DNA from 3 places in the Pseudalkalibacillus sp. Hm43 genome. Region 2 is predicted to be linked to each of the others. Evidence: a T-box and tRNA genes for the amino acid it is inferred to sense, from the RefSeq annotation. Region 2 holds a T-box; the other regions hold tRNA genes.
What was found. A T-box is a leader RNA that pairs with one kind of tRNA and senses whether it is charged. The one in region 2 lies ahead of ileS (isoleucine--tRNA ligase), so its partner is inferred to be a tRNA-Ile.
Positions count from the first base shown of each region.

Region 1: it encodes a tRNA-Ile, which carries the amino acid that the T-box ahead of ileS (isoleucine--tRNA ligase) is inferred to sense. The anticodon was not compared.
Region 3: it encodes a tRNA-Ile, which carries the amino acid that the T-box ahead of ileS (isoleucine--tRNA ligase) is inferred to sense. The anticodon was not compared.

Region 1 is NZ_CM135129.1:2,116,137-2,126,787, forward strand. Features, by position in the region: rRNA gene rrf (5S ribosomal RNA) at 496-611, opposite strand; rRNA gene ACXQIQ_RS11195 (23S ribosomal RNA) at 800-3,736, opposite strand; tRNA gene ACXQIQ_RS11200 (tRNA-Ala) at 3,906-3,981, opposite strand; tRNA gene ACXQIQ_RS11205 (tRNA-Ile) at 4,002-4,078, opposite strand; rRNA gene ACXQIQ_RS11210 (16S ribosomal RNA) at 4,183-5,734, opposite strand; gene ACXQIQ_RS11215 (VWA domain-containing protein) at 6,214-7,545, opposite strand; gene ACXQIQ_RS11220 (hypothetical protein) at 7,584-7,880, opposite strand; gene ACXQIQ_RS11225 (hypothetical protein) at 7,899-8,138, opposite strand; gene ACXQIQ_RS11230 (hypothetical protein) at 8,364-8,675, opposite strand; gene ACXQIQ_RS11235 (hypothetical protein) at 8,696-9,934, opposite strand; gene ACXQIQ_RS11240 (pilus assembly protein TadG-related protein) at 9,985-10,651, opposite strand, start outside.
Region 2 is NZ_CM135129.1:906,430-917,080, reverse strand. Features, by position in the region: gene ACXQIQ_RS04855 (YlmH family RNA-binding protein) at 1-640, shown strand, start outside; gene ACXQIQ_RS04850 (DivIVA domain-containing protein) at 707-1,231, shown strand; T-box leader at 1,274-1,508, shown strand; gene ileS (isoleucine--tRNA ligase) at 1,592-4,351, shown strand; gene ACXQIQ_RS04840 (TraR/DksA C4-type zinc finger protein) at 4,818-5,495, shown strand; gene lspA (signal peptidase II) at 5,733-6,203, shown strand; gene ACXQIQ_RS04830 (RluA family pseudouridine synthase) at 6,205-7,122, shown strand; gene pyrR (bifunctional pyr operon transcriptional regulator/uracil phosphoribosyltransferase PyrR) at 7,332-7,871, shown strand; gene ACXQIQ_RS04820 (solute carrier family 23 protein) at 8,039-9,364, shown strand; gene ACXQIQ_RS04815 (aspartate carbamoyltransferase catalytic subunit) at 9,516-10,430, shown strand; gene ACXQIQ_RS04810 (dihydroorotase) at 10,414-10,651, shown strand, end outside.
Region 3 is NZ_CM135129.1:2,346,187-2,356,837, forward strand. Features, by position in the region: tRNA gene ACXQIQ_RS12515 (tRNA-Pro) at 15-91, opposite strand; tRNA gene ACXQIQ_RS12520 (tRNA-Arg) at 100-176, opposite strand; tRNA gene ACXQIQ_RS12525 (tRNA-Leu) at 202-290, opposite strand; tRNA gene ACXQIQ_RS12530 (tRNA-Gly) at 295-369, opposite strand; tRNA gene ACXQIQ_RS12535 (tRNA-Leu) at 373-458, opposite strand; tRNA gene ACXQIQ_RS12540 (tRNA-Lys) at 483-558, opposite strand; tRNA gene ACXQIQ_RS12545 (tRNA-Thr) at 565-640, opposite strand; tRNA gene ACXQIQ_RS12550 (tRNA-Val) at 651-726, opposite strand; rRNA gene rrf (5S ribosomal RNA) at 735-850, opposite strand; rRNA gene ACXQIQ_RS12560 (23S ribosomal RNA) at 1,053-3,989, opposite strand; tRNA gene ACXQIQ_RS12565 (tRNA-Ala) at 4,159-4,234, opposite strand; tRNA gene ACXQIQ_RS12570 (tRNA-Ile) at 4,258-4,334, opposite strand; rRNA gene ACXQIQ_RS12575 (16S ribosomal RNA) at 4,567-6,118, opposite strand; gene lysS (lysine--tRNA ligase) at 6,466-7,959, opposite strand; gene ACXQIQ_RS12585 (GreA/GreB family elongation factor) at 7,979-8,404, opposite strand; gene ACXQIQ_RS12590 (helix-turn-helix domain-containing protein) at 8,540-8,758, opposite strand; gene folK (2-amino-4-hydroxy-6-hydroxymethyldihydropteridine diphosphokinase) at 8,710-9,234, opposite strand; gene folB (dihydroneopterin aldolase) at 9,231-9,593, opposite strand; gene folP (dihydropteroate synthase) at 9,586-10,431, opposite strand.

The sequences.
Region 1 (10,651 bases), 1.2 Mb from region 2:
ATCCTTGAAATGGAAAGATAAATTTGATTTCTCTTAGAAGAATATATTGATTTCTTTGAAATTCACTCCCTTTCCGCGGGCATTAGAAAAGCGCAAGCGACCCGGGTAGTCACGTAGGTCACTGGAAGACTGACGAGGAGGCTGTGGCCGCCACAGGAAGTCTGAAGTGATCCAAGTGACTGGGAGCTGAGCTAGACATTTCTTCTTAGGTCTCGCCTGGCTCGCTATTCCCGCAGGACAAGGAAAACTTCGGCAGCGTTACATCGCACGAAGAAAATGCGAATTTCATTTTCGAGGAGTGTCGTGAAGTTGCGTGCGAAATCAATACTCTATTACATAGAAGTATCTTCTTTCGTGGTATTATAAGTCTTCCCAGATTTAAATAAGAAAAAATGAAAAAAGAACAGCTTAATAGCTGTTCTTCAAATCATTATAGTTTTTGCTTTTAGGCACAAAAAAAGATGAAACGACATGGTGTACGTTTCACCTTTTTACGCCCGGCGATGTCCTACTCTCACAGGGGGAAGCCCCCAATTACCATTGGCGCTGAAGAGCTTAACTTCCGTGTTCGGCATGGGAACGGGTGTGACCTCTTCGCCATCATCACCAGACTTGCGATTTGTGATAACCTTCGACCTTCTGTGTCAGCTTCGTTCGCTCTCATCCTCATGTACAAGCTAAGTACACTCCGGTGATTCCTCACTAGCTTCCTTGAATCTCTCGATTCTGACAAATCTTTATTTAGTTGAAGGAACCATTCCTTCAAAACTAGATAACGGTTCTTGAAAACGTAAGTATTGTGGTTAAGTCCTCGATCGATTAGTATCTGTCAGCTTCACGTGTCACCACGCTTCCACACCAGACCTATCAACCTCATCATCTCTGAGGGATCTTACTCGCTTGACGCGATGGGAAATCTCATCTTGAGGGGGGCTTCATGCTTAGATGCTTTCAGCACTTATCCCGTCCACACGTAGCTACCCAGCGATGCTCCTGGCGGAACAACTGGTACACCAGCGGTGTGTCCATCCCGGTCCTCTCGTACTAAGGACAGCTCCTCTCAAATTTCCTGCGCCCGCGACGGATAGGGACCGAACTGTCTCACGACGTTCTGAACCCAGCTCGCGTACCGCTTTAATGGGCGAACAGCCCAACCCTTGGGACCTACTTCAGCCCCAGGATGCGATGAGCCGACATCGAGGTGCCAAACCTCCCCGTCGATGTGGACTCTTGGGGGAGATAAGCCTGTTATCCCCAGGGTAGCTTTTATCCGTTGAGCGATGGCCCTTCCATGCGGAACCACCGGATCACTAAGCCCGACTTTCGTCCCTGCTCGACTTGTAGGTCTCGCAGTCAAGCTCCCTTGTGCCTTTACACTCTGCGAATGATTTCCAACCATTCTGAGGGAACCTTTGGGCGCCTCCGTTACACTTTAGGAGGCGACCGCCCCAGTCAAACTGCCCACCTGACACTGTCTCCGAACCGGATCACGGTCCTGGGTTAGAATTTCAATACCGTCAGGGTAGTATCCCACCGACGCCTCCACCGAACCTAGCGGTCCGGCTTCTAAGGCTCCTACCTATCCTGTACAAACGATACCAAAATCCAATATCAGGCTACAGTAAAGCTCCATGGGGTCTTTCCGTCCTGTCGCGGGTAACCTGCATCTTCACAGGTACTATAATTTCACCGGGTCTCTCGTTGAGACAGTATCCAAGTCGTTGCACCTTTCGTGCGGGTCGGAACTTACCCGACAAGGAATTTCGCTACCTTAGGACCGTTATAGTTACGGCCGCCGTTTACTGGGGCTTCGATTCAGAGCTTCTCCCGTAAGGGATAACCCCTCCTCTTAACCTTCCAGCACCGGGCAGGTGTCAGCCCCTATACTTCGCCTTACGGCTTCGCAGAGACCTGTGTTTTTGCTAAACAGTCGCTTGGATCTTTTCACTGCGGCTCTCTCGGGCATACACCCTATCAGAGCACCCCTTCTCCCGAAGTTACGGGGTCATTTTGCCGAGTTCCTTAACGAGAGTTCTCCCGAGCATCTTAGGATTCTCTCCTCGCCTACCTGTGTCGGTTTACGGTACGGGCACCTCTTTCCTCGCTAGAGGCTTTTCTTGGCAGTGTAGGATCAGGGACTTCGGTACTTTAGTTCCCTCGCCATCACAGCTCTGCCGTATGGTGGACGGATTTGCCTATCCACCGGCCTTGACTGCTTGGACGCGCATATCCATCAGCGCGCTCTCCCTACCTTCCTGCGTCCCCCCGTTGCTCAAACGGAAAGGAGGTGGTACAGGAATATCAACCTGTTGTCCATCGCCTACGCCTTTCGGCCTCGGCTTAGGTCCCGACTAACCCTGAGCGGACGAGCCTTCCTCAGGAAACCTTGGGCTTTCGATGGAGAAGATTCTCACTTCTCTTTTCGCTACTCATACCGGCATTCTCACTTCAAAGCGCTCCACGAGTCCTTCCGGTCTCGCTTCTCAGCCCTTCGAACGCTCCCCTACCACTGTACCAAAGGTACAATCCATAGCTTCGGTGATACGTTTAGCCCCGGTACATTTTCGGCGCAGAGTCACTCGACCAGTGAGCTATTACGCACTCTTTAAATGGTGGCTGCTTCTAAGCCAACATCCTGGTTGTCTGGGCAACTCCACATCCTTTTCCACTTAACGTATACTTGGGGACCTTAGCTGATGGTCTGGGCTGTTTCCCTCTCGACTACGGATCTTATCACTCGCAGTCTGACTCCCGTGGACAAGTTCCTGGCATTCGGAGTTTGACTGAATTCGGTAATCCTGTGGGGACCCCTAGTCCAATCAGTGCTCTACCTCCAGAACTCTCACCACGAGGCTAGCCCTAAAGCTATTTCGGGGAGAACCAGCTATCTCCGAGTTCGATTGGCATTTCACCCCTACCCACACCTCATCCCCGCACTTTTCAACGTGCGTGGGTTCGGGCCTCCATTCAGTGTTACCTGAACTTCACCCTGGACATGGGTAGATCACTCGGTTTCGGGTCTACGACAACGTACTCCTTCGCCCTATTCAGACTCGCTTTCGCTGCGGCTCCGTCTTCTCAACTTAACCTTGCACGTTATCGTAACTCGCCGGTTCATTCTACAAAAGGCACGCCGTCACCCGTTAATGGGCTCCGACTACTTGTAGGCACACGGTTTCAGGATCTCTTTCACTCCCCTTCCGGGGTGCTTTTCACCTTTCCCTCACGGTACTGGTTCACTATCGGTCACTAGGGAGTATTTAGCCTTGGGAGATGGTCCTCCCAGATTCCGACGGGGTTTCACGTGTCCCGCCGTACTCAGGATCCACTCTGGAGGGAACGACGTTTTGGCTACAGGGCTGTTACCTCTTCTAGCGGGCCTTTCCAGACCGCTTCGCCTACGCCGTTCCTTTCTTACTCCGTATAGAGTGTCCTACAACCCCAAGAGGCAAGCCTCTTGGTTTGGGCTGATTCCGTTTCGCTCGCCGCTACTCAGGAAATCGCGATTGCTTTCTCTTCCTCTGGGTACTAAGATGTTTCAGTTCCCCAGGTCTGCCTTCTCATACCCTATGTATTCAGGTATGGATACTGTCCCATTACGGACAGTGGGTTCCCCCATTCGGAAATCTCCGGATCAAAGCTTACTTACAGCTCCCCGAAGCATATCGGTGTTCGTCCCGTCCTTCGTCGGCTCCTAGTGCCAAGGCATCCACCGTGCGCCCTTCATAACTTAACCACGTTATGAATGAACTTACACTTTACTTACTTTGTCATTAAATGACGTTTCGATGTCTTGTTTTCAAGAATTTTCGTTATCTAGTTTTCAAGGAACGTTTCTATCATTCTACTAAGAATGATGTGTTTATGAATTATAAAACCCTACCAACGGAATGTCAATAGGATAATGGTGGAGCCTAGCGGGATCGAACCGCTGACCTCCTGCGTGCAAGGCAGGCGCTCTCCCAGCTGAGCTAAGGCCCCAAAAGGTTTATATTCAAAAATGGTGGGCCTAAGTGGACTCGAACCACCGACCTCACGCTTATCAGGCGTGCGCTCTAACCAGCTGAGCTATAGGCCCGAACAATCTTGTTATATATGATGTAAAACAAGCTCATTCAAAACTAAACAAAAGCCAAAGCGTGTTGCCCCGAAGGGCTGTTATGTCCTAAAAGGACTCCTTAGAAAGGAGGTGATCCAGCCGCACCTTCCGATACGGCTACCTTGTTACGACTTCACCCCAATCATCTGTCCCACCTTCGGCGGCTGGTTCCAAAAGGTTACCTCACCGACTTCGGGTGTTACAAACTCTCGTGGTGTGACGGGCGGTGTGTACAAGGCCCGGGAACGTATTCACCGCGGCATGCTGATCCGCGATTACTAGCAATTCCGGCTTCATGCAGGCGAGTTGCAGCCTGCAATCCGAACTGAGAATGGCTTTATGGGATTCGCTCAACCTCGCGGTTTTGCTGCCCTTTGTACCATCCATTGTAGCACGTGTGTAGCCCAGGTCATAAGGGGCATGATGATTTGACGTCATCCCCACCTTCCTCCGGTTTGTCACCGGCAGTCACCTTAGAGTGCCCAACTGAATGCTGGCAACTAAGATCAAGGGTTGCGCTCGTTGCGGGACTTAACCCAACATCTCACGACACGAGCTGACGACAACCATGCACCACCTGTCACTTCGTCCCCCGAAGGGGAACCTTCTATCTCTAGAAGTAGCGAAGGATGTCAAGACCTGGTAAGGTTCTTCGCGTTGCTTCGAATTAAACCACATGCTCCACTGCTTGTGCGGGCCCCCGTCAATTCCTTTGAGTTTCAGCCTTGCGGCCGTACTCCCCAGGCGGAGTGCTTAATGTGTTAACGTCAGCACTGAGGGTGGAACCCCCCAACACCTAGCACTCATCGTTTACGGCGTGGACTACCAGGGTATCTAATCCTGTTTGCTCCCCACGCTTTCGCGCCTCAGCGTCAGTTACTGGCCAGAGAGCCGCCTTCGCCACTGGTGTTCCTCCATATATCTACGCATTTCACCGCTACACATGGAATTCCACTCTCCTCTCCAGTACTCAAGTCCCCCAGTTTCCAATGGCCCTCCACGGTTGAGCCGTGGGCTTTCACATCAGACTTAAGAGACCGCCTGCGCGCGCTTTACGCCCAATAATTCCGGACAACGCTTGCCACCTACGTATTACCGCGGCTGCTGGCACGTAGTTAGCCGTGGCTTTCTGGTTAGGTACCGTCAAGGTACCGCCCTATTCGAACGGTACTTGTTCTTCCCTAACAACAGAGCTTTACGACCCGAAGGCCTTCATCGCTCACGCGGCGTTGCTCGGTCAGGCTTTCGCCCATTGCCGAAGATTCCCTACTGCTGCCTCCCGTAGGAGTCTGGGCCGTGTCTCAGTCCCAGTGTGGCCGATCACCCTCTCAGGTCGGCTACGCATCGTCGCCTTGGTGAGCCCTTACCTCACCAACTAGCTAATGCGCCGCGGGCCCATCTGTAAGTGATAGCTAGAAGCCATCTTTCAACTTTCCACCATGTGGTGGTCAGTATTATCCGGTATTAGCCCCGGTTTCCCGGAGTTATCCCAGTCTTACAGGCAGGTTGCCCACGTGTTACTCACCCGTCCGCCGCTGATCTCAGGGGAGCAAGCTCCCCATTGATCCGCTCGACTTGCATGTATTAGGCACGCCGCCAGCGTTCGTCCTGAGCCAGGATCAAACTCTCCAATAAAGTGTTTGATTGCTCATTAAATGTAAATCGAAATTGATTCGGGGTTTTTATATAAAAACCCGTTTCACGCTTGGCTTTTGTTCAGTTTTCAAAGAGCTGTTTTCGCCTCTCTCCCGAAGCGACTTTTCTAATATACCATCCATGTTATAGACGGTCAACCATAAATCCGAAAAAAATTAAAAAGGATTTTAAACGGTATTAGTGAATGTATTTTATATAGTAAGAAAGTGCTGTAAAGGATGGTGGTCTAATGTGTACAGAATCCTATATTCAATGATCTTCCTACTTTCGTTCTACGGGTTTTTGCAATTGATGAAATTGGTCTTCCGATACATAGTCCCTTACAGTTCCATGGCCGATATCGTACATATTTGTTTAGCCATTGTAATGGGGGTACCTTTCTCTTCGCTCATTGCAGGGTGGCTGACTCCTTTTAGAAGGAAAGAAGAATAGCCGTCGCAGGCTATTCTTCTTATAGTTTAATTGTTTTTCTGTTTTTCATCTAATTCTTTTTGTGCTTGTTTGTGAGCTTCTTCTAATTCTTTTTCCAATTCATCATGACGTTTTTGACTGTATTCCTTCATTGTTTCAGAGCGTTGATAAATCATATCTCTCAAATCTGAATACATGCCCTCTTTCAGCTTTCCTTCATCTTCAATACCGTCTAAGAACCCAGTCAATAGGTTATATTCTTTCTTTGCAAATACGGAGAAGTTGTCATTAATCTTTCTTAGCTTGTTGGATTGGTCTAAATACCAGGTGTTGATATTTATTCCCTCTTTCACATTGTCGAGATCTCTATATATTCCTGCTTTTACTTCATCAACAAACTCCTGCAAGGATTGTTGAAGGTCAGCTTGAGAGTTTACGTCCTTATATTTTCCCCCACCTGCTTGTGCGGTTGCTTTTAATTGTTTCTTGCCTTCTTGGTTTAAGTTAAACCCTATGACATTTACGGTAATGTTTAAGTCCGATTCATGAATTTCTTTTGCAGCCTGGACCGGATCCCCATCACAGGTTTCTACACCATCACTGATGACATAAATGATGTTCTCCACTTCATTACCATTTGCACCTTTAAAATCATCCTTTGCTAACTGTAGCGAAGATGCAATCGGCGTCCAGCCAGTGGGCTTAAACTTGGATAGAGCTGTTTGGAAGTTTTCTTCATTATAGGTGTTCAAAGGATAGACCATTTCACTGCTGTCGCACGACACTTTTTTATCACTATCCGCATTACTTCCTTTGTGACCATAAACTCTTAATGCCACTTTCGTCGATGGATCAAGGTTACTAGCAGCTCGTTTCAACGCTGATTTTGCAAGATCCATCTTCACACCGCCTGTCACCTGTCCAGCCATACTACCACTGGCATCTAATAGAAAGACGATGTTTTTTGGCTTCTTCTGTTCCCCTTCAGCTGCGTTCACTAAATAGGTAGGGTCGAAATCATCATATTGTTGATTAACTTTCTGATAAGGGAACGCCCCATTTGCAATCATAAAGTCATAGATTTGTTCAGTTGAAACATCACTCGGTAGGTCCTTTAGCTCTTTTACAAAATCTTCTTCTAGCTTTTGAGTATCAATTTGGTCTTCATCTTCTTCAAAAATAACTTCCGTATATTTTCCTGCTCCCTGTTCAATGATTCCTTCCGCGTCAGTAGCCGCTTCAGGATAATCGAACGTTTCCTCTTGTTTCTCTTTTGGCTTTTCTTTTTCCTTAGATGCTTCACCACTTGAATCGTTTGAGCATGCTGTGATGAATACTACTAATAGAATAAGAGATATAATCGAATACGCCCTTTTCATATTTTTCCTCCTCAAGTCGTGTATTGTATTATGTAAAATTAGATTTGATTAATGATATAAAGTGCCCAATAAAAGATAACCGTCCAAAAGAAAGCTTGTCCTGCAAGACGTAAGGTGATTCTTTTCGCGTCATTACGCTTGCAGATGTGAGCCAATATGAAAAAGAAATAGCCGATCATAGATAATCCGAAAAGAACATACATCCAAGGAGTTGGATTGACGAGGACCAATCGGTTCCCCTGTATATCTCCTGTCATCAAGAAAGTCATGAACAGAAGCAATAGAGCTCCACCAAAGGAAGCCCACTGTACGATGGACCAATCTTTACTACTCACTAATACTCACTCCTTGAATTAGTTGAAATCACCACGTAGGTACCAGACGAACATTAATCCACCTACTATAATAGCAATCCATGTGATGGTTTGGGCGATGACTTTACCGTTAACCACACCACCATTTCTTCTTCGGACCTCTGCTAAAGTTACTGTGAACACGGATATGACGGTTAATCCAACGAACCAATTAAACCACCATGGCCTTTCAATCATCTTACGGTTTCCTTCACCAACCGGTTCAGTAACTGCAAACATTACCCCTACTGCGCTAATGATGATTAGATAACCTAATATTTGAAATAATCTCCACGTTTTATCACTCATTAGGTTCAACCTCAGATTAAGAATTACTAATTAAGTTAGCCGGTTAGATCCCTGAATAGAAATATAACTCCCCAAAGAATCCGATGTACAAGAATGTTTGGATTATAACTCCAGCATTTATATTCCCGAATGCATCAAAAAAAGACACTTAATCTACTAATTAAAATCTCCTCTTAAATACCAAATAAACATAAGGAAACCTACTGTTATAGCAATCCATAGAAATGTTTGACCGACTACTTTACCTGTAACTTCTCCCCCATTCCGGCGACGGACCTCTGCTAAAGTTACTGTAAATCCAGAAACAAGTAACAGACCAATTAACGGGTTAAACCACCAGGGTCTTCTTACCATTTGATATTCCCCATTACCAACTGGTTCAGCAGTTAAATAAACCGCAAAGAAACCTCCGACAATTATGAATGTATAACAAAATATTTGTACATATTTCCATGTCTTGTCACTCATTAGTTACTCCTTACTAGTAATTATTTGTTCCCTTTTGAATCTACTTTTTGATCCATGTGATTTGACCAGACATCACTTAACTGTTTCTTAAGATATTCATATGAATATTCTACACTCGAATTATTTACAACTTTATTTACATAAGTATCAGGTATCACGAATGATAAACCTACAGCTGAACCTATGAGAAAGTCCATTGCAGTCGCATCACCTTTATAGGCTTGCATCGCAACATTTGAAAAACCACCAATTACCGCACCACCAAATAAATGAGTAGCAAACACTTTAAATGTTCTTACAGAACTTAACAAGCTTTTTGTTAGACCAAAACCAAGTGGTGCAGTTAGAAATGTTACACCTACATCAAAGAACATCTCACCTCTATCTAATTCACCTGTTAAAGCAAAGTTAGTTATATGTGAAAGAAATGTAATAATCGCTAAAGGTGATCCAACCTTTAACCATGCCGCTCCCAATCCTTTCGCCACCTGCAACCCTGCTCTCAAGCCGCTACCACCAGTAGCAAACCTGTTCAAGATATATCCTAGTCTCATAGATGCGAGCTGTCTTCCTCCGGCAATTCTTAAGGCATTCAGCCCTGCTCCTACAGCCCCAATTGCCTGGCCTACACCACCAAGGATTGCGCCTCCTGCAGTCCATCCTAGTGCTCCAGTGAAACTATAGGCATCGGATCCTCCGTTCAGAGCATAATAGAGTCCGCCGGCGAGACCTGCTCCTACTATAGCAACAGCTGCAACGGGTGCGGAGATGATACCTGCAGCAGCAATACCAACCGCTGCGGCTCCCACTCCAACAAAAGCGAGAGAAGATTTGACCCAATCAGGTGTTGCTTCCCAGACATCTCCAGTCCATTCAGTAAAGTCACCCCATTTATTCTTGGTCCAATCCCAACCGTCTGAAGCTTTATCCTTCGTCCATTCCCAGCCGTCAGAAAACTTACCCTTGGTCCACTCCCATGTATCTTTTCCAGCTTCTATCGCCGGATCAAAAAAGTCACGGGTTTTATCAACAAAGTCCCCAGTAATATCTTTCGCTTTTACAAACCAACCAACAAGCCCACCAGGATCATTGTTCTCATTTTCACCAGAACCGTCACCATCTGTACTGGTCAGCCCGTTATCTTCATACTCATAATTGCCGATGTTCGCACTCACACTTGCGACGGGTATGAGCAGAGCAAACAACGTGACGAATAAGATGATCATCCGTTTTTGCCATGTTGCTTTGGAATCCATCATTTCCTTTCCTCCCGAGTTTTCCCTAACCTGTTCATCTCGCCCTAGTTTCACTAGTTACATTCGATGTCGATCCCTTTCGGCTGTTTGATCGTCGCGGAAGCGTCTGCATCAATTCCTTCGAATAACTCATCATCGACTGTGACAAAGCTTCCGTCTTTTTCTGATTCTACGAAAATCTTGAATTCACTCTGTTTGAAATCTACAGTTACGTTGCGGTCAGCTCCATTTTTCTTTGCATAATCTTCTGCAGCCTGACGAATCCGTTCCATGTCTCCTTTTACAGCTGAGCAAGCCATCGAACTAAGCTCATCATCATCATAAAAATACTTTAATGCTTCAACCGGATCGATTTCAGCATCTGGATCTTCCAGCCAATCTTTTAAACTAGGTGGCATTGTCGCTTTTTTATAAATTTTGTTCACTTCATCAATGAGTCCATCGAATATCGTATCTGGATTAGGTGGGGGCTCAGTTTCTTCTCCCTCTCCACCTTCTTCACTTCCATCATCTTCTTTTTTATCATCAAAAAGGTCGCGCAAGTCTTCCAGTTCAGACTCGATTGCATCCGTATACTTTTCTTCATAGACCAACCTAGCCTCTTTCGCAGCTGCTAGCACAGCGGCATCCGCACTCGTCTGGCTGACCCGTTTTGAAATGAACACGTTAAAGAAATCGAAAAACATGAAACTGATAAAAATGGAGGCAAGCAGCATACCT
Region 2 (10,651 bases):
TCTGATGGGTAAGAATGATGAGATACAATTCGATTTATGGAAGGGGTACCAGGGCATCGAGAGAACTCGAACCTTGTTGTACCCCGTTTATTATGAACCTGAAGCGGATGATTACGAAGTCCAATGTCTTGAAGTGGAGTATCCTTCCAAGTTCGTGACGTTGAAGCATTCGGACATCCTCGGTGCCTTGATGAGCCTGGGAATAAAGCGGAAGAAATTCGGGGATATCCTTATCGCGGACGAAAGATGCCAGATCGTCGTTGCTGGAGAAATTGCTGATTATGTCCGTTTGAATCTGACATCAATAGGGAAGAGCAAGGTGAAGGTTAGTGAGATTCCAAGCAATCAACTGATCCAGACGGATGACGAATGGGCTGACTCACAGAGCACCGTTTCCTCACTCCGTCTTGATGTCATTCTTGCGGAGATATTCCGTCTCTCACGTGCGAAAGTCGTACCTTTCATCACGAATAAAAAGGTCAAGTTGAACTGGAAAGTTGTCGAACAACCATCGAGCTTACTTGAAGCGGGTGACCAGATTTCAGTCCGAGGTTTAGGCCGGGCAAAGCTCATTTCCATAGATGGACAGAGCAAAAAGGGAAAGTGGAAAATCTCTTACGGAACAAAAAAATCGAAATGACAGCAGGAATCAATAGACAATATGTCGAAAAAACAGTTAGTAAGACATCGATACGGGGGTGGCGTCATGCCTTTAACACCATTGGATATTCATAATAAGGAATTCAATCGAGGATTCCGTGGCTATGATGAAGATGAAGTGAATGAGTTTTTGGATCAGGTCATCAAGGATTATGAGACTGTGATCCGCGAAAAGAAAGACTTGCAAGAAAAGCTAGCCAAGATGGAAGAAAAATTGACTTATTTCTCTAACATTGAAGAAACGTTGAACAAGTCCATCGTAGTTGCGCAGGAAACAGGGGAAGAAGTGAAGCGCAACGCGAACAAAGAAGCGCGTCTTATCATCAAGGAAGCAGAGAAGAACGCTGATCGAATCATTAATGAATCACTAGCGAAGTCTCGTAAAGTCATGTTGGATATCGAAGAATTGAAAAAGCAATCATCTGTATATCGTACACGGTTCCGCATGTTGATAGAGGCTCAATTGGAAATGCTGAAGAATGAAGATTGGGATCAGCTCATGCCTCCAGAAGATGAGGATGAAGAGTACCAAATTCAAGAGTCCGAAACTGAAAATGCAAACGTCACTTGACGAAGTGAATTTGAATCCGATATACTTTTAGAACAGTCTAAAACGAAAACTAGGATGGGGACAGTACGTTTCAGAAACTTTCCGAGCGAGTCGGGAATGGTGGAAGCCTGACAAAGGTTCTGATATCGGAAAATCACCCCGGAGTTCCTGCGCTGAAATATAAAGTAAGCGAGGGCGGGTCATTCACGTTACGAATGCTTAAGTGGGTCATGACTTTCGTTAATCTGAGTCATGCACCTATTAGGGTGGTACCGCGAGCAACCTTCTCGTCCCTATTTGGGATGAGAAGGTTTTTTTGTTCTCGATTACTACCACAAAGCAGCCAAAAAGATAAGAAAATAAGAAAGGCAGGAAAGATGGATGAATTATAAAGATACCTTGCTCATGCCGAAGACAGACTTCCCAATGCGAGGCGGTCTTCCAAATAAGGAACCTAAAATCCAGGAGAACTGGGAAAACGAAAAGATCTATGAAAAAGTGCAGGAGAAGAACAAAGACCTTCCAAAGTTCATTCTCCATGATGGACCTCCATATGCAAATGGGGATATCCATCTCGGTCACGCTGAAAACAAAATTCTGAAGGACATCATCGTCCGTTATAAATCGATGAACGGTTTCAATGCACCTTACGTTCCTGGTTGGGATACACACGGATTGCCGATTGAAACAGCGCTAGCGAAAAAGAAAAAAGTGAACCGTAAAGAACATTCCATTGCCGAGTTCCGTAGAATGTGTGCGGAGTATGCGATGGAACAAGTGAAGCTTCAAAAAGAACAATTCAAACGCCTGGGTGTACGCGGTGATTGGGAGAACCCATACATCACGTTGAACAAAGAGTATGAAGCAGAACAGATCAAAGTATTCGGAGAAATGGCGAACAGAGGTCTTATCTATAAAGGGAAGAAACCTGTCTACTGGTCTCCATCATCTGAGTCAGCGTTTGCTGAAGCTGAAATCGAATATCAAGATAAGCGTTCTCCATCCATCTACGTCGCTTTCCCTGTGAAGGATGGCAAAGGCGTGTTGGAACAGGATGTTTCCGTTGTCATTTGGACGACGACGCCTTGGACGCTTCCTGCCAACCTAGGTATTTCCGTACATCCTGATTACACTTATGTGGTTGTCGAAGCGAATGGACGTAAATTTGTCGTCGTAGAAGACCTTCTCGATCACCTTACGACTGAACTGGATTGGGAAAACGCAGAAGTATTGAAAAAAGTGAAAGGTGCAGAACTCGAACATGTCGTTACGACGAACCCACTTTATGACCGTGATTCACTTGTCGTGTTGAGTGATCATGTCACGACTGATTCTGGTACCGGTTGTGTCCATACCGCACCAGGTCATGGTGAGGATGACTTCAAAGTCGGTAAACGTTATAACCTGGGCATCCTTTGTCCTGTAGACGACAAGGGATATATGACTGAGGAAGCACCTGGATATGAAGGCATGTTCTATGATGAAGCGAACAAGCCGATCACTGAGAAGCTGAAAGAACTCGGTGCGTTATTGAAGCTTGAGTTCATCACACACTCTTATCCACATGACTGGAGAACGAAGAAGCCGATCATCTTCCGTGTGACTGACCAATGGTTTGCATCGATTGATAAAATCAAAGATCAGATTTTATCCGAAATCAAAGATGTGAAATGGTACCCTAGCTGGGGTGAGACTCGTCTCCACAACATGGTCAAGGACCGAGATGACTGGTGTATCTCCCGTCAAAGGGCTTGGGGTGTTCCGATTCCTGTATTTTATGGTGAAGACGGTGAACCGATCATCACACCAGAAACGATCGAACATATCTCGAACTTGTTCAGAGAGCATGGCTCAAATGTCTGGTTCGAGTGGGACACGAAAGACTTGCTTCCGGAAGGATTCAAATCTGAACACAGCCCGAACGGAGAATTCACGAAAGAGACCGACATCATGGATGTATGGTTCGACTCCGGTTCTTCTCACCAAAGCGTGTTGAACGAACGCCCTGAACTCGAACGTCCGGCTGATGTCTATCTAGAAGGTACCGACCAATACCGTGGTTGGTTCAACTCATCCCTTTCTACTAGCGTCGCTGTGACAGGGAAAGCACCTTACAAAACGATCATCACGCACGGATTCACGTTAGATGGTGACGGTAAAAAGATGAGTAAGTCCCTTGGGAATGTCATCGACCCAATCAAGGTCATGAAGCAGCTTGGAGCAGATATCATCCGTCTTTGGGTCTCGTCCGTCGACTACCAATCTGACGTACGTGTATCAGACGATATCTTGAAGCAAGTTTCGGAAGTGTATCGTAAAATCCGGAACACCCTTCGATTCATGCTTGGTAACTTGAACGGATTCGACCCTGCACAGCATCGTGTCCAATATGAAGATATGAATGAATTGGATCAATACATGGCTGTGAAGGTGAACGAACTCGTCGACCGTGTCAAACACGCGTACGATGATTATCAATTCCTATCGGTGTACAATGCAATTCACAACTTCTGTACGATCGAATTGAGCTCCTTCTATCTCGATCTTGCGAAGGATACGTTGTACATTGAAGCAGAAGACGATCATAAACGTCGCTCTATGCAAACAGTCCTTTATGACAGTGTTGTTGCGTTGACGCAAATGGTTGCACCTATTCTTGCGCACACTGCAGAAGAGGTTTGGGAATACATCCCTGGCGATAAGGAAGCAAGTGTCCAACTGAGCCACATGCCTGAAGTGAAGGAATACGATAACGCTGATGCATTGTTGAAAAAATGGGATCAAATGTTGGATATCCGTGACGAAGTATTGAAGGCTCTTGAAAACGCCCGTAATGAAAAAGTCATCGGTAAATCTCTTGCAGCATCCATCAAGCTGTACCCATCTAAGGATGCAAAAGAATTATTGGAAAGCGTAATGGAACTTGATAAATTCTTCATCGTTTCCGATGCTGAAGTAGTCGGTACGAAAGAAGAAGCGCCAAAAGACGCTGAAGCATACGATCAAGTTGCCATCGTTGTTCGAGCTGCAGAAGGTGAAACATGTGAACGTTGCTGGACGGTTACAACAACAGTCGGACAGGACGAACAACATCCAACCCTCTGTCAACGTTGTGCGACAGTCGTAAAGAATAACTATTGATATTTATTTAAAAAAAAGGCTTAGAGGAGAATTTTTCTTCTCTAAGCCTTTTCGTTATATGACTTATTCAATTAACGCTCTCACTTCAGGAGTTCGTGTTTTTTCAGACAGTCAAAAAGCTTTTTTGAGTGGGTGACTTCACCGGTTTCAGCGTTTTCACCTATCAATAAGCTCTCTTTGGGTGGGTGACTTCACTGGTTTTGGCATTTTCACCCTATCAAAAGCTCCTCAGGTTAGGTAACTTCACGGGTTTCAGTATTACATTTTCACAAGGAGCATTCACATTCTATCTTCTTGTATGCTGCGCGTATCTTAAATAAGTGATCTTTGCCAATTTTTATCTGTCAAAATCCCAATGATATCGGATATTTGTATTCATGGATCTAATCATTAACGATTGAGTGGTGTAAAAAGGTCTGCTCTGGTCAAACTAAACGTAGGATTCTTCAAGAAGGGAAGTTGGGACATGAAATACGATCACTTGAAAAGACAGCTAGAGCAGCGAAAAAAAGAAATCGAGCATGAATTTGAACAAAATGACCATTACGGTCTGAATCGAGGCTTCGCAAGCGATACGTCATCCGGTGAACTTTCACAGTATGATAACCATCCCGCTGATTCAGGAACTGAACTATATGAACGTGAAAAAGATATAGCATTAGATGGACACCTGAAAGAAGAGCTATCTGACATTGAATATTCGTTGAACCAGATGGAGAACGGTACTTATGGAATTTGTGAAGTGACAGGGCAGGAAATTCCTATGGAGCGACTCGAAGCGTTACCTACGGCGAGGACCATTAAAGATGCCTCACCTAACCAAGAAATATCAAGGGACCGTCCTGTCGAAGAAGAGATCATACAATCTATGGAAGAAAACTACTCAGAAGAAACGAACAATGAAATCAACGATCCGAATGTATATTACGAAGTGGCTTCCTTCAATGAAAACAGTATGACGTACGAAGACTCATCCTTGATCGATAACCAGGACAAAACAGGTTATGTGGAGGAATATGAGCAATTCGTCTCTACAGATATCGAAGGATATACAGGAGCAGATCATGTGAAATTCGAGCGTAATGTACAATACGATGAATATATGAACGAGCAATCGAACATAGATGAAGGAGAACAGTCATAAGTTGACTGTTCTTTTCTTGCTAACTTGAAAGTTAGGTTTACAATGGAACTTCGACTATGCACCACCACGTCCTGTGGGGAACGTAGAAGTCACAACATCCTGTGCAAGTGCGAAAAGGGAGTGGATTTTCAAGAAATCAACATCGCTTCAACGAACTGCTCCACCTAACTCCACAGCGTTGTGAAAGTACCTTTATTATGCTAAAATCAAACGGATAGAAACAAAGGTGGGGGAAACATGGAGAACGCTCGTTATTATCTATTAGCGATTTTAGTATTGATCATCGACCAGGTTACGAAATGGGTGGTCGTCACTCGTATGGAACTAGGTCAGCAAGTGACCTTGATCGAGGATTTCTTTTATTTGCATTCTCATCGGAACAGAGGGGCAGCATTCGGCATCCTCCAGGGACAGATGTGGCTGTTCATCATTGTGACCATCGTCGTCATCATCGCAGTCATATATTATCTACATACGGAAGCGAAAGGAAATGTATTGTTAAGTACATCTCTCGCACTCATACTTGGTGGTGCGATTGGCAATTTCATCGATCGATTGTTTCGTGGTGAGGTTGTAGATTTCCTTGACTTTTACATCTTCACTTACGATTTTCCGATCTTCAATATTGCGGACTCCGCATTAGTGATCGGTGTCGGACTGATTGCGATTGCATTTTTATTTGAAAGCAGAACTTCTAAGGAGACATAATATGGAACACGTTTTTATTAAAGTAGCAGATTCGATCAACCGTGAAAGAATCGATAAAGTCATTTCCAATGAACAGGAAGATGCATCCAGAACACAAGTCCAACAATGGATCAAAGAACAACGGGTGAAAGTGAACGGTGAATTGGTAAAGGCGAATTACAAATGTTCGGCAGGGGATGAAATCGAGATTGAAATTCCAGAGCCGGAACCATTGGAAGTCGTACCTGAGCAGATGTCATTGGATATCATCTATGAAGACCAGGATCTAGTAGTCGTCAACAAACCTAGAGGTATGGTCGTCCACCCTGCTCCAGGTCATCTAAAAGGGACGTTAGTGAACGGCTTGATGGCACATTGTGGAGATTTGTCCGGAATCAATGGCGTGCTGAGACCAGGCATCGTCCACCGGATTGACAAGGATACTTCAGGTCTATTAGTGGTGGCGAAGAACGATAAGGCTCATCAACATTTAGGTCAACAGATGAAAGATAAGACAACGACTCGAAAGTATGAGGCGATCGTACATGGCGTCATACCTCACAATAAAGGCACAGTGGATGCGCCAATCGGGCGAGATGTCCATGATCGACAAAAAATGGCGGTCACTGATAAAAACAGTAAAGACGCTGTGACCCACTTCAATGTGATTGAACGGTTCAACAAATTTACGTTTGTCGAATGTATCCTTGAGACAGGTCGTACACATCAGATCAGGGTCCACATGCATTACATCGATTTTCCTGTGGCAGGTGATCCGAAGTACGGACCGAAGAAGACACTGGACATCTCCGGTCAGGCCTTGCATGCTAAGACATTAGGATTCGTCCATCCGCGGACGGGTGAAGAGATGGAATTCACTTCTGAGCTTCCTGAAGACATGTCGACTTTGTTAGACGAACTTCGTCGAAATAATGCTTGACTCTTGTCTGAGGCTTTGAGATAATCAGTTCAACATATGAAAAGCACCTTTAAAATCAGTCCCGTGAGGCTGAGAAGGGAATCGGTCAATCCATGAGAGTAATTGCATCTCTATGGATTTTTCAGGAGAAGTATACCCTTTCGCCATCACGGTGAAAGGGTTTTTTTACGTAAAATAGTGGTCAATCAACAATAGGGGGGTGAACGGTGATGGAACAAACCGTACTGCTTGATCAACAAGCAATTCGAAGGGCTTTGACGAGAATTGCCCACGAGATCTTAGAAAGAAATAAGGGCACAGAAAACCTCGTCCTGGTCGGTATCAAAACACGGGGTGTGTACCTTGCAAACCGGCTTAGCGAACGGATCGAGCAAATCGAAGGCGAAAAAGTCAACAAAGGGGAAGTTGACATCACTTTATATCGGGATGACTTATCCAAAAAGACGGAGAATGAAGAACCGATGTTGAGAGGTACCGATATTCCAGTAGACATTACGAATAAAACAGTTGTACTGGTAGACGATGTCCTTTATACGGGAAGAACCGTAAGAGCAGCAATGGACGCGGTCATGGACCTCGGACGACCTTCGCAAATCCAACTGGCCGTTCTCATTGACAGAGGACACCGAGAGTTGCCGATCCGACCAGATTTTGTCGGTAAAAATGTACCGACATCCCGTGAGGAAATCGTAAGCGTCGATCTAACTGAAGTCGATGAAAAAGATCAAGTCATCATACAAAAAAATTAATAAGGCCCTTTTTAAGTCAGTCCCGTGAGGCTGGCAAAGGGGAGTGAGATGGTGCGGTTCAGGACATGCAGGAGATCTGTATATCTGGAGCACCCTTTCATCCAACCTCTTTGCATGCCTGCAAAGAGGTATTTTTTTGGGCCTCGAATCTGAGGAGGAAATCAATTATGAATCAAAAAGAAGTCGGAATCCGTGAAGTGCCAAACTCAGGGAAATGGTTGACGTTGAGCTTCCAGCATCTGTTCGCGATGTTCGGAGCAACGATCTTAGTGCCATTCCTGGTCGGTCTCAGTCCAGCAGTCGCACTCGTATCCAGTGGATTGGGTACACTAGCTTACTTATTGATTACAAAAGGGCAAATCCCTGCTTATCTAGGTTCATCTTTCGCCTTCATCGCGCCAATTGTTCTGGCGAAATCGCTAGGCGGAATGGAAGCCGTCATGGTCGGTAGCTTCTTGGCAGGTCTCGTCTACGGAGGAGTCGCCTTACTGATTCGTACGTTAGGGATACGTTGGTTGCTTCAAATCCTGCCGCCGGTCGTTGTCGGTCCGGTCATCATCGTCATCGGGTTAGGACTTGCTACAACAGCAGTCGACATGGCGATGTACGTCCCAGGCTCAGATCCTCAGGAATATAGCCTGACTCACTTCTCAGCAGCATTGGTCACATTAGGAATTACAATCTTGGCTGCTGTCTTCCTGAAAGGGTTCTTCAGCTTGATTCCAGTATTGGTGGGAATCATCGGGGGATATACGTATGCATTCTTTATCGGTCTGATCGACTTTACACCGGTGCGAGAAGCACAGTGGTTCCAAGTGCCAGACTTGATGGTTCCATTCGTCAATTATACTCCCGTGTTCTCATGGCAGATCGCATTGATCATGGTTCCGATTGCAGTCGTCACCATTACAGAGCATATCGGTGATCAAATGGTTTTAAGTAAAGTAGTCGGAAAGAACTTCATTGCAAAACCTGGGCTCCACCGTTCAATTTTAGGGGATGGTGTAGCGACGATGATTGCTTCCTTCTTAGGTGGACCACCGAATACGACTTACGGAGAGAACATCGGTGTACTGGCAATCACAAGAGTCTTCAGTGTATTCGTGGTCGGAGGTGCAGCCGTCCTCGCAATCCTGTTCGGGTTCGTCGGAAAGGTTTCAGCATTGATCGGCACGATTCCTACGCCTGTCATGGGCGGGGTTTCCATCTTGTTGTTCGGTATCATCGCATCGTCCGGATTAAGAATGTTGATTGATAATAAAGTGGATCTTGGGGAAAAACGCAATCTCGTCATCTCATCTGTCATTCTCGTACTAGGAGTCGGAGGAGCGACACTACAGATCACAGACGAGTTCCAAGTGGCTAGCATGGCACTTGCGACCATCACTGGTATAGCCTTAAACCTACTTATCCCAGGACGAGATAAGAACGTCCATAATAACGCGATTTTCAGTGAAATCGAGCAAGAGAAATCAAAAGAATCTGCAGCATGATGTACCATCTTTTAAATAATGTCCAGAGAGGCTTATAAAGGTGGGCTGTTTTGCAAAAGGTCCGAAGTTCGTCGAGGACCTTTTGCTTCAACACGCCTTGACTTAGTCTAAGGCGTGTTTTTTTACACAACCATAATTAGGAGTGGTTCCCATGAATCATTTACTCACAATTGATACATTGAGTCCTGCTTTCATTGAAAACATAATGGATCGCGCACAAGAAATTCTCGATCAGAATTTCGAGATCTCTGAGCCTAAGGAAAAAAAGTTCGTTGCCAACCTGTTCTATGAACCGAGTACCCGGACGAAATTCAGTTTTGAAGTTGCGGAGAAACGATTAGGCTTACATGTCCTTAACTTCGAAGCGGAAGGGTCCAGTGTCCAAAAAGGGGAGTCGTTGTATGATACGGTCCGTACGCTGGAGGCAATCGGGGCGGACGCTGTCACCATCCGTCATGACGAGGATCGATATTTTGAACAGCTGAAAGAGGTTGGCATTCCGGTGTTGAATGCGGGAGATGGGTGTGGAAACCATCCAACCCAATCTTTGTTGGACTTGTTGACCATCCGCCAGGAGTTCATCGTATTACAAGGACTGACAGTCGCGATAATAGGGGACTTGAGACATAGTCGTGTAGCTCGATCGAATGCAAGCTTACTGAAGAAGATGGGTGCGAAAGTCCTCTTTTCAGGGCCGGAACAATGGTTTGATGAAGAGATGCCGAATGGAACCTATATGCCGATCGATCAGGCAATCGAAGAAGCAGACGCGGTCATGATGCTGAGGATCCAGCATGAGCGGCATCACGACATGATGGACATGACGAAAGAGGAATATCACGAGCAATTCGGCTTGACGGTGGAAAGGGAAAAGCGGATGAAGCCGCAAAGTATCATCCTTCATCCAGCTCCAGTCAATCGAGGTGTCGAAATCGCTGATGAACTCGTGGAAAGTGATCGTTCTCGTATTTTTAAACAAATGACCAATGGCGTAGCAATACGGATGGCTGTCCTGGAATGGGCATTACAACTCAAGGAGGTAGAAAGCTATGGGATTACTACTTAAAAACGCAAGGTTATGGAATCAAGAGCAAGATGGATTGGTGGATGTTTTGATCAATGAATCGAAGGTATCAGAAATCGCTTCAAAAATAGAGGCGGATGGTCACGAGGTCCTTGATCTGGAAGGTAATTTGCTAGCACCAGGGTTTGTCGATCTCCACGTCCATCTGCGTGAACCAGGTGGAGAGCATAAAGAGACGATAGAAACCGGCTCGCTTGCCGCTG
Region 3 (10,651 bases), 1.4 Mb from region 2:
TGTTGTTGAAGAAATGGTCGGGAAGACAGGATTTGAACCTGCGACCCCCTGGTCCCAAACCAGGTGCTCTACCAAGCTGAGCCACTTCCCGTAAAAAAATGGCGCGCCCGAGAGGAGTCGAACCCCTAACCTTCTGATCCGTAGTCAGACGCTCTATCCAATTGAGCTACGGGCGCATTTTGCCTTTAAAGTTGTCGATAATGGTGCCGAGGGCCGGACTTGAACCGGCACGGTAATCACTTACCGCAGGATTTTAAGTCCTGTGTGTCTGCCAATTCCACCACCCCGGCAGCATGGAGCGGAAGACGGGATTCGAACCCGCGACCCCCACCTTGGCAAGGTGGTGTTCTACCACTGAACTACTTCCGCATATGGTGCGGGTGGAGGGACTTGAACCCCCACGTCGCAAGGACACTAGATCCTAAGTCTAGCGCGTCTGCCAATTCCGCCACACCCGCAAATACTATAATGTTTCGTAAAGATGGTGAGCCATGAAGGACTCGAACCTTCGACCCTCTGATTAAAAGTCAGATGCTCTACCGACTGAGCTAATGGCTCTTGAAGTGGTGCTGGCCAGAGGACTTGAACCCCCAACCTACTGATTACAAGTCAGTTGCTCTACCAATTGAGCTAGGCCAGCAAAAATTAAATGGTGGAGGATGACGGGATCGAACCGCCGACCCCCTGCTTGTAAGGCAGGTGCTCTCCCAGCTGAGCTAATCCTCCATATGTAAGCCCGGCGACGTTCTACTCTCACAGGGGGAAGCCCCCAATTACCATTGACGCTGAAGAGCTTAACTTCCGTGTTCGGCATGGGAACGGGTGTGACCTCTTCGCTATCGTCACCAGACTTATGATTTGTGATAACCTTCGACATTCTGTGTCAGCTTCGTTCGCTCTCATCCTCATGTACAAGCTAAGTACACTCCGGTGGTCGCTCACTTGCTTCCTTGAATCTCTCGGTTCTGACAAATCTTTATTAAGTTTGAAGGAATTCCATTCCCTCAAAACTAGATAACGGTTCTTGAAAACATCTTCGATGTTTAAGTATTGTGGTTAAGTCCTCGATCGATTAGTATCTGTCAGCTTCACGTGTCACCACGCTTCCACACCAGACCTATCAACCTCATCATCTCTGAGGGATCTTACTCGCTTGACGCGATGGGAAATCTCATCTTGAGGGGGGCTTCATGCTTAGATGCTTTCAGCACTTATCCCGTCCACACGTAGCTACCCAGCGATGCTCCTGGCGGAACAACTGGTACACCAGCGGTGTGTCCATCCCGGTCCTCTCGTACTAAGGACAGCTCCTCTCAAATTTCCTGCGCCCGCGACGGATAGGGACCGAACTGTCTCACGACGTTCTGAACCCAGCTCGCGTACCGCTTTAATGGGCGAACAGCCCAACCCTTGGGACCTACTTCAGCCCCAGGATGCGATGAGCCGACATCGAGGTGCCAAACCTCCCCGTCGATGTGGACTCTTGGGGGAGATAAGCCTGTTATCCCCAGGGTAGCTTTTATCCGTTGAGCGATGGCCCTTCCATGCGGAACCACCGGATCACTAAGCCCGACTTTCGTCCCTGCTCGACTTGTAGGTCTCGCAGTCAAGCTCCCTTGTGCCTTTACACTCTGCGAATGATTTCCAACCATTCTGAGGGAACCTTTGGGCGCCTCCGTTACACTTTAGGAGGCGACCGCCCCAGTCAAACTGCCCACCTGACACTGTCTCCGAACCGGATCACGGTCCTGGGTTAGAATTTCAATACCGTCAGGGTAGTATCCCACCGACGCCTCCACCGAACCTAGCGGTCCGGCTTCTAAGGCTCCTACCTATCCTGTACAAACGATACCAAAATCCAATATCAGGCTACAGTAAAGCTCCATGGGGTCTTTCCGTCCTGTCGCGGGTAACCTGCATCTTCACAGGTACTATAATTTCACCGGGTCTCTCGTTGAGACAGTATCCAAGTCGTTGCACCTTTCGTGCGGGTCGGAACTTACCCGACAAGGAATTTCGCTACCTTAGGACCGTTATAGTTACGGCCGCCGTTTACTGGGGCTTCGATTCAGAGCTTCTCCCGTAAGGGATAACCCCTCCTCTTAACCTTCCAGCACCGGGCAGGTGTCAGCCCCTATACTTCGCCTTACGGCTTCGCAGAGACCTGTGTTTTTGCTAAACAGTCGCTTGGATCTTTTCACTGCGGCTCTCTCGGGCATACACCCTATCAGAGCACCCCTTCTCCCGAAGTTACGGGGTCATTTTGCCGAGTTCCTTAACGAGAGTTCTCCCGAGCATCTTAGGATTCTCTCCTCGCCTACCTGTGTCGGTTTACGGTACGGGCACCTCTTTCCTCGCTAGAGGCTTTTCTTGGCAGTGTAGGATCAGGGACTTCGGTACTTTAGTTCCCTCGCCATCACAGCTCTGCCGTATGGTGGACGGATTTGCCTATCCACCGGCCTTGACTGCTTGGACGCGCATATCCATCAGCGCGCTCTCCCTACCTTCCTGCGTCCCCCCGTTGCTCAAACGGAAAGGAGGTGGTACAGGAATATCAACCTGTTGTCCATCGCCTACGCCTTTCGGCCTCGGCTTAGGTCCCGACTAACCCTGAGCGGACGAGCCTTCCTCAGGAAACCTTGGGCTTTCGATGGAGAAGATTCTCACTTCTCTTTTCGCTACTCATACCGGCATTCTCACTTCAAAGCGCTCCACGAGTCCTTCCGGTCTCGCTTCTCAGCCCTTCGAACGCTCCCCTACCACTGTACCAAAGGTACAATCCATAGCTTCGGTGATACGTTTAGCCCCGGTACATTTTCGGCGCAGAGTCACTCGACCAGTGAGCTATTACGCACTCTTTAAATGGTGGCTGCTTCTAAGCCAACATCCTGGTTGTCTGGGCAACTCCACATCCTTTTCCACTTAACGTATACTTGGGGACCTTAGCTGATGGTCTGGGCTGTTTCCCTCTCGACTACGGATCTTATCACTCGCAGTCTGACTCCCGTGGACAAGTTCCTGGCATTCGGAGTTTGACTGAATTCGGTAATCCTGTGGGGACCCCTAGTCCAATCAGTGCTCTACCTCCAGAACTCTCACCACGAGGCTAGCCCTAAAGCTATTTCGGGGAGAACCAGCTATCTCCGAGTTCGATTGGCATTTCACCCCTACCCACACCTCATCCCCGCACTTTTCAACGTGCGTGGGTTCGGGCCTCCATTCAGTGTTACCTGAACTTCACCCTGGACATGGGTAGATCACTCGGTTTCGGGTCTACGACAACGTACTCCTTCGCCCTATTCAGACTCGCTTTCGCTGCGGCTCCGTCTTCTCAACTTAACCTTGCACGTTATCGTAACTCGCCGGTTCATTCTACAAAAGGCACGCCGTCACCCGTTAATGGGCTCCGACTACTTGTAGGCACACGGTTTCAGGATCTCTTTCACTCCCCTTCCGGGGTGCTTTTCACCTTTCCCTCACGGTACTGGTTCACTATCGGTCACTAGGGAGTATTTAGCCTTGGGAGATGGTCCTCCCAGATTCCGACGGGGTTTCACGTGTCCCGCCGTACTCAGGATCCACTCTGGAGGGAACGACGTTTTGGCTACAGGGCTGTTACCTCTTCTAGCGGGCCTTTCCAGACCGCTTCGCCTACGCCGTTCCTTTCTTACTCCGTATAGAGTGTCCTACAACCCCAAGAGGCAAGCCTCTTGGTTTGGGCTGATTCCGTTTCGCTCGCCGCTACTCAGGAAATCGCGATTGCTTTCTCTTCCTCTGGGTACTAAGATGTTTCAGTTCCCCAGGTCTGCCTTCTCATACCCTATGTATTCAGGTATGGATACTGTCCCATTACGGACAGTGGGTTCCCCCATTCGGAAATCTCCGGATCAAAGCTTACTTACAGCTCCCCGAAGCATATCGGTGTTCGTCCCGTCCTTCGTCGGCTCCTAGTGCCAAGGCATCCACCGTGCGCCCTTCATAACTTAACCACGTTATGAATGAACTTACACTTTACTTACTTTGTCATTAAATGACGTTTCGATGTCTTGTTTTCAAGAATTTTCGTTATCTAGTTTTCAAGGAACAAAATCCTCGTTGCTTCTTAGCGCAACGAATATTCATTATACGGACCTAATGACGAAATGTCAATAGGTTTTTTGGTGGAGCCTAGCGGGATCGAACCGCTGACCTCCTGCGTGCAAGGCAGGCGCTCTCCCAGCTGAGCTAAGGCCCCGAAAGGGGTGTTATTAAAATAAATGGTGGGCCTAAGTGGACTCGAACCACCGACCTCACGCTTATCAGGCGTGCGCTCTAACCAGCTGAGCTATAGGCCCGAACAATCTTGTTATATCTATTGATGTAAAACAAGCTCATTCAAAACTAAACATGGCTACTACTTGAATAGCATCTTTGCTGCCATGCGCCGAGGAAGCCTTCTACAAAGCGTTCTCTTGTTAGACGCAGGCGCAAAAGCCTATTTAGTTGGAGAGTGTTAGCTCTCTCAAAACTGAACAAATAACCAAGCGTGTTGCCCCGAAGGGCTCATGTCCTAAAAGGACTCCTTAGAAAGGAGGTGATCCAGCCGCACCTTCCGATACGGCTACCTTGTTACGACTTCACCCCAATCATCTGTCCCACCTTCGGCGGCTGGTTCCAAAAGGTTACCTCACCGACTTCGGGTGTTACAAACTCTCGTGGTGTGACGGGCGGTGTGTACAAGGCCCGGGAACGTATTCACCGCGGCATGCTGATCCGCGATTACTAGCAATTCCGGCTTCATGCAGGCGAGTTGCAGCCTGCAATCCGAACTGAGAATGGCTTTATGGGATTCGCTCAACCTCGCGGTTTTGCTGCCCTTTGTACCATCCATTGTAGCACGTGTGTAGCCCAGGTCATAAGGGGCATGATGATTTGACGTCATCCCCACCTTCCTCCGGTTTGTCACCGGCAGTCACCTTAGAGTGCCCAACTGAATGCTGGCAACTAAGATCAAGGGTTGCGCTCGTTGCGGGACTTAACCCAACATCTCACGACACGAGCTGACGACAACCATGCACCACCTGTCACTTCGTCCCCCGAAGGGGAACCTTCTATCTCTAGAAGTAGCGAAGGATGTCAAGACCTGGTAAGGTTCTTCGCGTTGCTTCGAATTAAACCACATGCTCCACTGCTTGTGCGGGCCCCCGTCAATTCCTTTGAGTTTCAGCCTTGCGGCCGTACTCCCCAGGCGGAGTGCTTAATGTGTTAACGTCAGCACTGAGGGTGGAACCCCCCAACACCTAGCACTCATCGTTTACGGCGTGGACTACCAGGGTATCTAATCCTGTTTGCTCCCCACGCTTTCGCGCCTCAGCGTCAGTTACTGGCCAGAGAGCCGCCTTCGCCACTGGTGTTCCTCCATATATCTACGCATTTCACCGCTACACATGGAATTCCACTCTCCTCTCCAGTACTCAAGTCCCCCAGTTTCCAATGGCCCTCCACGGTTGAGCCGTGGGCTTTCACATCAGACTTAAGAGACCGCCTGCGCGCGCTTTACGCCCAATAATTCCGGACAACGCTTGCCACCTACGTATTACCGCGGCTGCTGGCACGTAGTTAGCCGTGGCTTTCTGGTTAGGTACCGTCAAGGTACCGCCCTATTCGAACGGTACTTGTTCTTCCCTAACAACAGAGCTTTACGACCCGAAGGCCTTCATCGCTCACGCGGCGTTGCTCGGTCAGGCTTTCGCCCATTGCCGAAGATTCCCTACTGCTGCCTCCCGTAGGAGTCTGGGCCGTGTCTCAGTCCCAGTGTGGCCGATCACCCTCTCAGGTCGGCTACGCATCGTCGCCTTGGTGAGCCCTTACCTCACCAACTAGCTAATGCGCCGCGGGCCCATCTGTAAGTGATAGCTAGAAGCCATCTTTCAACTTTCCACCATGTGGTGGTCAGTATTATCCGGTATTAGCCCCGGTTTCCCGGAGTTATCCCAGTCTTACAGGCAGGTTGCCCACGTGTTACTCACCCGTCCGCCGCTGATCTCAGGGGAGCAAGCTCCCCATTGATCCGCTCGACTTGCATGTATTAGGCACGCCGCCAGCGTTCGTCCTGAGCCAGGATCAAACTCTCCAATAAAGTGTTTGATTGCTCATTAAATGTAAATCGAAATTGATTCAGGGTTCTTATAAAAAGACCCGTTTCACGCTTGGCTTTTGTTCAGTTTTCAAAGAGCTTTCGACTCGCTAAAAGCGAACCGTTTTTGTGTTTGTCGCTTATTGGCGACTTTATTAATTTATCACACGGCTTTGTCGATGTCAACAAAGAATTTCATCGTGTGTTGTCGCGAAATCAGTTTTTCCAACGACGAAAAATAATATACCATCTTTCTTGAGTCGATTCAATACATTTTTCAAAAATAGATCTAAATTCCTGAGTAAAAATAAAAAGAGCCGATCCTTGTAGGATCAGCCCTTTGTTTTCATTTACTCGCTGCGGTGTCTCATTTGTGGGAAGAGCAGCACGTCTCGGATCGATGGAGAGTCCGTTAACAGCATAACTATACGATCAATTCCGATACCGAGTCCTCCGGTTGGCGGTAGACCGTATTCTAATGCTTCAATGAAATCGTTGTCCATCATATGTGCTTCGTCGTTTCCTTCCTCACGTTCTTTCAATTGACCTTCGAATCGTTCACGCTGGTCAATTGGATCGTTCAACTCGGTGAAGGCATTCGCATGCTCACGTCCGACGATGAAGAGCTCGAAACGATCTGTGAAACGAGGGTCTTCAGCATTTTTCTTCGCTAATGGAGAAATCGCAACCGGATGTCCGTACACGAATGTCGGTTGAATTAGTTTCTCTTCAACGAAGTGTTCAAAGAATTCATTGACCACGTGTCCGAATGACATCGTTTCTTGAACAGGGACATTGTGTTCTTTTGCAAGTGCACGAGCTTCTTCATCACTCATCTCTTGCCAGAAGTCCACACCTGTATGCTCTTTCACCGCATCCACCATATGGAGGCGAGTCCATTGCGGCTTAAGATCTACTTCATAATCGCCGTATTTCACTGTCGTCGATCCGAGAACATCTTCAGCCACATGAGCGATCAAGTTTTCTGTCAGAGTCATGACATCTTGATAATCTGCGTAGGCTTCATAAAGCTCCATCATCGTGAATTCAGGGTTGTGTCGAGTGGAGACACCTTCGTTACGGAATACACGGCCGATTTCATATACCTTTTCCATTCCACCGACAATCAATCGCTTCAAGTGCAACTCGATTGCAATTCGCATGTACAGCTCCATGTCGAGTGAGTTATGGTGCGTAATGAAAGGACGAGCAGAAGCTCCACCTGGGATAGAGTGCATCGTAGGTGTTTCTACTTCAAGGTAACCGTTGTTGTCCAAGTATCGGCGCATGGATTGTAAAATGCGACTACGTGTAATGAACGTGTCTTTCACTTCAGGGTTCATGATCAAGTCAACATAACGTTGACGGTAGCGTTGCTCGATGTCCTTCAAACCATGGAACTTGTCCGGAAGAGGACGGAGTGCCTTTGAAAGCAGTGTGAAGTCTGTCACTTTAACGGAGAGTTCTCCGACTTTCGTCTTGAAAGCGACCCCTTTCACTCCGACGATGTCTCCGATGTCGATCGTGTTGAACAATTCGTATTGCTCGTCCCCTACTGAATCCTTACGTACATACAATTGAATCTGACCAGTCAAATCTTGCATATGAGCAAATCCAGCTTTACCTTTGCCACGCTTTGTCATGATTCTTCCAGCAAGAGAGACTTCGTTGTTTTGTTCTGATAAGTCTTCCTTAGAGATTTCATCGAAGTTTTTCACCATGGATTCAGCCGTATGGGTACGGTCGAATCGATGTCCGAAAGGATCGATCCCTAAATCCTTCAATGTATTCAATTTTTCTCGTCGAACGAGTAATTGGTCATTTAATTCTACGTCCTGACTCATTTGTATCACTCCTAATCAATCAATTCACGTCCAAAATATTGTACTTAATTGTATCTCCATAAAGCGAGACAGATACTTGCTCGCCTTTTTTCCGTAGTAATAACTCTTTGCCTAACAGAGAATCGACAGAAAGATATCTCATCGTCGGGGAGGCTTCCACTGGATGGACCAGCATGTAGGTTTCAGCTTCCTCTAAGTAGGAATCGAACAACGTGACTTTCGATCCGATCGTAATGACTCCCTTTCGGCTTCCTTCTTGTAAAGGCTGTGCAGCATACAACAATCGTTCGAGGTCCTGTATCCGTTGATCATAGAACCTGTTTTCTCCCTCAGACTGCTGAGGGTCAACTTCCGGTGCAGTCTTTCTACTTTCATAAACTTCAATCAAATCCGTAGCTAACTTCTTGATGCCTTCACACGTGAGCTGGGTTACTTGTTCACTCATACTCATCCTCCTATTAATAGGTTGCTTGTGTTGACACCAAGAGGTATGTAAACAGTATTCTCTAAGAGTACACCGTTATCCTACTTTAACTTCTTTTTGTTATTTCACCGATTTGGAACGTGTTGTTCCACTCTTTTACGACTGCTGTACTTTTTTTGGAGAAAGTTCTTCTAATGATATTTTCAAAGTCTGACTGACTTTTTGGATCATATCTTCATCTGGCATGCGATTCCCTCGTTCAATCTCACCGAGAATCGATACAGATATGTTCATTTCCCCTGCGAGCCCTTCTTGGGTGAAACCTTTCAGTTTTCGAAAAGCCCGAATTCGCCTTCCCCATTGTTCCGCTTCCATACGTATACTCCTTTTTTGTCCAATCTTTCTTCGATGACCTTCTCAAAGTTTTCATCCGTATGTGGAAATTGCAAATCAGGTTGAAGCTCATAAAGGGGAATCATGACAAATCCTCTTTCGAGCATTCTAGGATGTGGTATTTTTAGGTCTTCTGATAGTATATTCTCTTGATTATACAACAAAATGTCAAGGTCTATCGTGCGTGGACCCCAGTGTACCTCACGTGTACGGTCGAGCTTCTTTTCGATCTTCAATAAAAGATCCAACAACTCATGAGGTGGGATTTCCGTCTCGATCTTCGCCACCATATTCAAAAAAACATCTTGATCGGTATAACCGACGGGTTCTGTTTCATATATGGAGGATACTTTCACGACATTCGTCTGATCGAGAGAATCAATTTCCTTCAAAGCACTTCGCAAAAAACCGGAACGGTCTCCAATGTTGGACCCTAATGCAATGAAAACATCCTTCATGTACGAGACCTCTTGATTTCAATGGCTACTGCATCATAGTGTCCTGGGATTGGTGGATCCGGTTTGATGACCTTCACTGTACACGCCTCGACGATCGGGAATTTTTTGAGTAAGGCTTGGGCGATGTCTTCTGCAATCGTCTCTACGAGCTTCTTCGGTTTCCCTTCGACGATTTCTTTTGTAAGTTCATAAGCTTGACCGTAATGGACAGTGCTCTCGATGTCATCGGATTTCGACGCTTCGGTCAAATCACATTCTAAGATCAAGTCGACATTGAAGCGTTGCCCCAATTTGTTTTCCTCAGGGTATACACCGTGATAACCATAAAATTTCATATTATCGATATAAATTTTATCCATGTTGCACAGCTCCCTTCTTCATTAGCATGGCATCCATCATCATGGCCATGCGTTTGTTTTCAAGCACATCGTGTACACGAACGAGCTGACATCCTTTTTGTATGCCTAGACAAGTTGTTGCGCCTGTCCCCTCCATCCGTTGATCCGCCTCGGTCTGGAGAACTTTCCCGATAAAGGATTTCCGCGAAGTTCCGAGTGTGACGGGATAGCCGAGTTTCGTCAGCACCTCCAGGTTCGCCATCACTTCAAGGTTATCTTCATACGTTTTTGCAAAACCAATTCCCGGATCGAGGATGATGTTCTCGTCTTTCACGCCAGCTTCTTTTACAAGATCAATGCTTTCCCTTAGACCTTTTGCAATGTCCGACATGAGATGGTCATAACGATTTTCGTCCTGGTTATGCATCAAGATGATCGGCACTTGATAATCTGCTGCAACTTCAGCCATTTTCGTATCCGCTTTAGCTCCCCAAACATCATTGATGATGTCGGCACCTGCTTCTATAGCCTGTTTGGCTACTTCTGCTTTATACGTATCAATTGATATAGGTACATCCACCGCGGCCCGAACCGCCTTGATGATCGGAACGACCCTTTCAATCTCTTCTTCAAGGGAGACCTTTTCCGCTCCTGGGCGAGTCGACTCTCCACCGATGTCGATAATATCTGCACCGGCGACTACCATTTCTTCAGCATGCTGTACGGCGCGATCAATGGAGTTGAAGTTACCGCCATCTGAGAAAGAATCGGGTGTGACATTGAGGATTCCCATGATCCAAGTGCGCTCGTTCAGATCTAATGATTGGTCTCGGAGGTTGATTACCCATGGATGTTGCATCCGTTCTAGTCCATCCAACAGTTCTTTGAGTTCTCTACCAACAAGGGTGACTTCATCCGATTCATGTCGAAGCAGGTCTTCTACAGCTAACTGCATTCCGTATGAATGACCAAGCAACAAGGCATGGGTCGTCTCCGCATCCATTTCTTCAGCGCCTTCGGATATGATGGAATCCAGACCTTTCTGAAGCATCGTTTGTTTCACCAACCAAGCGACTTTC